2 regions of the Thalassospira lucentensis genome follow, and region 1 is predicted to be linked to the other one. Evidence: riboswitches for the same ligand, from Rfam matches in the RefSeq annotation. Region 1 holds a riboswitch; the other holds the start of a gene.
The links. A riboswitch is a leader RNA that binds a small molecule or an ion and turns the genes downstream of it on or off. The one in region 1 is predicted to bind glycine.

Region 1 (2,458 bases):
CGGGCCATCCACGGTCGGGCCGAAACCACCGCTGGTGATTTCGCCAATTTCTTCACCGTCACTGTTCAGGACAGCCGTATGTTCACGTGCTGGTGCCTTGCCTTCGGGCTTGATCCCGACACGTTTGCGATCCGCCCCGTTGGCAAGCTGATCAAGGATGATGTCTGCGCCCTTGAACCCGCCTTCTTCGCGGCGACGCTTGTTGATGATCCAGTTAAGGTCGCCTTCAACCGGGGTGGTCGTGGTGTCGATATCGTTGCCATACAGGCAAAGACCGGCTTCAAGACGCAGCGAATCACGCGCGCCAAGGCCAATCGCCTCGACCTCATCCTCGGCCAACAACTTGCGCGCCAGTTCTTCGGCGCGGTCGTTCGGCACGGAAATCTCGTAACCGTCTTCGCCGGTATAGCCCGACCGGGTGACAAAGCACGCGATACCGGCAATATCGATCTCGGCAAAGCTCATGAATTTCATATCGGCAACCGACGGTGCAAACCGTGCCAGCACGCGGGCGGCATCCGGTCCCTGCAAGGCCATCAATGCGCGGTCATCAATCTCGATCAGCTCCACACCATTATCAAGATTGGCCCGCATATGGACAATGTCATCATCCTTGCACGCGGCATTGATCACCAGAAACAGGCTGTCGCCCGCATTGGTGATCATCAGATCGTCCAAAATCGTGCCATCGTCATTGGTGAATGCGGAATAACGGGTGCGGCCGGGTTTCAGGATCGCGATGTCACCGGGCACAAGCTTTTCAAGCTCGGCCACGCGATGTTCACCGGTCAGGCGGACCTGCCCCATATGCGAAACGTCAAACAGACCGGCCTTCGCACGGGTATGCAGATGTTCGCCCTTCACCCCCAGCGGATATTGCACCGGCATGTCATAACCGGCAAACGGCACCATCTTGGCACCCAGTTCCACATGCAAATCATAAAGGGCGGTTTTCAGCAGTTCGGTTTGATGATCGGCCATCAAGGTCTCCAGACAGGCGTTGCGAAACATAGCCGACCAGTGGCCAACCACGTCCCCCTCTGTCTTGGAGCCTGAAAGAATCACAGCCGGTTTGGACACCGGTCTGCTTACATCTTCGGCGAGGCGCACATCGATTTCTGATGCCGCCTGCTTTCCAGAGTCCCATCTCCCCGCGGTCCGTTTGCCTGAGAGTTTCCGGGGTGGTTGCTCCTTCGGCGTCCGCGCAATCCCTATCGATGCAATCACGCACATCGATCAAGACCGTGGCACTCTCCCACGGGGATCATTTGGGTATGCCCCCTTATACGGATTTGAATCCGACCAGACCAGCCCCAAAAATCATATCCTTTCGACCCCACCCATTGGTATGAGGATTAAAAGCCCTTTTTTGGCTCCTCCGGCAAATGTCCATTATTTTGTATGAGGATTACCGGAAACGAACTTTTGTCCAAAAACGAAAATCCCGCCACGCGATGCGGGCGGGATTTGATTACTCACTAAAAATGAATAATAGGCCGGATTATTAATTTTTTCCGAAGCGTCGATTGTAATCAAGCTGGTCAGCACTCAGCTGGAAACCAAGGTAAATCTCGTAATCCGGACCGGCCCAGACATCGTCCAGCGGCACGTTCAGGGTCACCTGCTCGTCACGATACCGCGCCAGGTTCAAATTGCTCGGAAAGACCATGTCGACATCAAACAGATTCTTCTGGATGAACTCGCCGGACGGGTCCTTAAGGGCTACGAAATACTGGAGTTTTGCGTTGCGCCCCTGTGCTGCCGGGCCCAGTTCGGCATTGATGATCGGGCTGATGACAACGTTCAGAACCTTGTCATCAAGGTCATAGCCGCAATCGCCCAGATATCCGCCAAATTCGGCTTCAAGGATCACATCGGTCAGATCCCTGCCCTGACCGTTGAACTGCACCAGACGGGCGGTATCATTGGGCAAAAAGGCCCGCGGGCATGCCGGGACCGGCTGCTCTTCGAACGTGCCACACGCCGCCAGGAAACCGGCAAACGACACCAAACCCAATGCACAAATACGCCGCAGTCCGTTCGCAATCGTCATCCAAGCCTCTATAGAACTGGTCAAATCCGCTGTCATGCCCGATCCGGGCACAGCCGCGCGCAGTCTATTCGCTCCGATATGGCGACACAACCCGCTTCCGTTTGAAATCAGTGCATTCACAACAATTGCCACCAATACATGCATCCACATCCATCTTTGCATGGTGTCTGTCATTGCACGTCCGGTGCTGGCGGGTTATGTAACGAAGACATTTGAATAACCGTGCCATCGCATGGCACGCATCATGAACATTCGGACCCGTATCATGTCTGACAAAGCCGACCTTCGGATCATTCTTGCCAACCCGCGCGGTTTCTGTGCCGGGGTGGATCGTGCGATCGAGATCGTCGAAAAGGCGCTGGTGAAGTACGGCGCGCCGGTCTATGTCCGCCACGAAATCGTCCA
Region 2 (2,458 bases), 1.1 Mb from region 1:
GTGCCGCCCATAACCGCACAAAGGGCACCGGCTGCCATCGAACAGGCGACACCAACCTCACCCTGACAACCGACTTCGGCAGCCGATATCGAGGCGCGTTTTTTATAAATCGAACCAATGGCCGCCGCGGTTAACAGGAATTCGCGTATTTTTCCCTGTGTGACATTGGCCCCGAACCGTTCGTAATAGCGCAGCACGGCGGGAATGACGCCTGCTGCCCCGTTGGTCGGCGCCGTAACCACGCGCGAACCCGCAGCATTTTCTTCGTTCACCGCAAGGGCATAGAGATTGACCCAGTCAATCACGGTCAACGGATCCTTAAGCCCCGCTTCGGGCCGTTCGGTCAGTTCAAGGTAAAGTTTACGCGCGCGCCGTTTGACATTCAGCCCGCCGGGCAGAATACCATCCGACTTGCAGCCCCGTTCGATGCAATCCATCATCGCGCGATGCACGCGATCAACGAATTCCTCGGTTTCGGCGGGGTCGCGCCAGCTTTTTTCATTTTCGGCCATGACTTCGGCAATAGACAGCTTTTCCTGTTTGCAGATCGCCATCAATTCGTCGGCCGAGGAAAAAGGATAAGGCAGCGTTATGTTATCGCCGGAATATTCCGCCCCACGATCATCTCCCGAGACGATAAATCCACCCCCGACCGAGAAATATTCCTGTTTGTGCAAAACAATACCATCATGGTCGAAGGCGGTGATCCGCATACCATTGGGATGTTCGGGCAGGCTTTCGGCCATGTGAAACACAAGATTGGTATCGCGGTTAAAGGAAACCGGATGGCGACCATAAAGCTGTAATTCGCGGTCCCGGTCAATCGCATCCATCGTCGGTGCGATCCGGTCGGGATCAACAGAACGCGGTCGTTCCCCCGAAAGCCCCATGATCACCGCGGTATCGGTGGCGTGCCCCTTGCCGGTCAGGGCAAGCGATCCGTAAAGATCAACAATTACCGAGCCGATTTTTTCCAAAATGTTCCGGGCTTCGAGTTCCAGACAGAACCGATAGCCTGCCCGCATCGGACCGACGGTATGCGAACTCGATGGCCCGATCCCGATGGTATAAAGATCAACAACGGAAAGGTTAACGTCTTGCGGACGTTGTTTGTTTTCTTCGGTCAAAAGGGCCTCCCACGGCTCTTTGTCATGCGGAAAAATGCCGCACGACGTTATAGAACCGGTGTCTTGCCCCCTCTGTCCCTTGACCTGAGATTGTGCGCCCTGCCACCAAAAACAACCGCCTTTGACAACATGGCTTCATCCTTCGGTGGAAATATGGTGCCGGGCGTTGGCCCCGTACCGCTTTCTCTCTCCAGAGCCTCAATCCGCAACGGTCCATCTGCCTGAGAGTTTTCGGGGCTATTGCTCCTTCGGCGCCGATCTGATCACGGGATCAAAACGGGCTCTCCCATCGCGGTTATTCGAGGTATCACCGTTGCATGCCAGATTACAGGCAGGTGGCAAGCCTTGTCAAAAAGCAGCTTTGCAACCGCACAAAAAATACCCGGCCGGAAGGCTGTTCAATGCTTCCATTCATGATAGATTGCGCGTTGAAAATGCTATGATTGGCAGCGTCTGATGGCGGACCCACCGCGCCCGACGTCATTGTACGGATGGTGAAATTACCGGAAAATAACCATCTTTACCGGTAATTCAGCCTTTTACCTTATTTCGTGTACCTTACTTCGTGGGATTATGATTGTGACTGTATCAAATACCGTAAAGCGCCCGCGTCCGGTGGTGCTGTGCATTCTGGATGGCTGGGGTTATCGCGAGGAAAGCAAGGACAATGCGGTTGCATTGGCCAATACCCCTGTTTGGGACGCGCTTTATGCCAATAATCCGACCGGCTTTTTAAAGGCTTGCGGTCTGGATGTCGGCCTGCCCGAAGGGCAGATGGGCAATTCGGAAGTCGGCCATATGAATCTGGGTGCCGGTCGGGTTGTGATGCAGGAACTGCCGAAAATTGATGACGCGGTCAAAACCGGTTTGATTGCCGAAACCGACACGGTCAAAAAGGTCATCGCCAAGCTGAAAGAAAGCGGTGGTGTTTGTCATATCGCAGGGCTTCTGTCCGAAGGTGGGGTGCATTCCCATCAGGCCCATATGGCAGCCCTTGCCAAAATCATCGCATCAGCCGGTGTGCCGGTAAAAATCCATGCCTATCTGGATGGCCGCGATACTGCGCCCAAGAGTGCAGCCAAATTCCTTGAAAAATTCCGCTCCCTGATTGGCGATGCCAATGTTGAAATCGTGACCGTCACCGGGCGTTATTACGCGATGGATCGCGACAACCGCTGGGAACGTGTCAGCCAAGCCTATTTCACGATGGTGCAGGGCAAGAATTACGCCGATGGCCGCACCGCCGAAAGTGCCGAAGCCGCGATCAAGGCGGCCTATGATGCCGATACCACGGATGAATTCGTTCTGCCGACCGTAATTGGCGATTATAA

Region 2: linked by a shared signal. The riboswitch ahead of R1T41_RS10220 (L-serine ammonia-lyase) and the one ahead of gcvT (glycine cleavage system aminomethyltransferase GcvT) in region 1 are both predicted to bind glycine.

Annotation. Positions count from the first base shown of each region.
Region 1 is NZ_CP136684.1:960,923-963,380, forward strand. It holds gene gcvT (glycine cleavage system aminomethyltransferase GcvT) at 1-981, opposite strand, end outside; glycine riboswitch at 1,039-1,141, opposite strand; glycine riboswitch at 1,145-1,268, opposite strand; gene R1T41_RS05105 (hypothetical protein) at 1,505-2,089, opposite strand; gene ispH (4-hydroxy-3-methylbut-2-enyl diphosphate reductase) at 2,319-2,458, shown strand, end outside.
Region 2 is NZ_CP136684.1:2,078,319-2,080,776, reverse strand. It holds gene R1T41_RS10220 (L-serine ammonia-lyase) at 1-1,127, opposite strand, end outside; glycine riboswitch at 1,198-1,323, opposite strand; glycine riboswitch at 1,327-1,426, opposite strand; gene gpmI (2,3-bisphosphoglycerate-independent phosphoglycerate mutase) at 1,701-2,458, shown strand, end outside.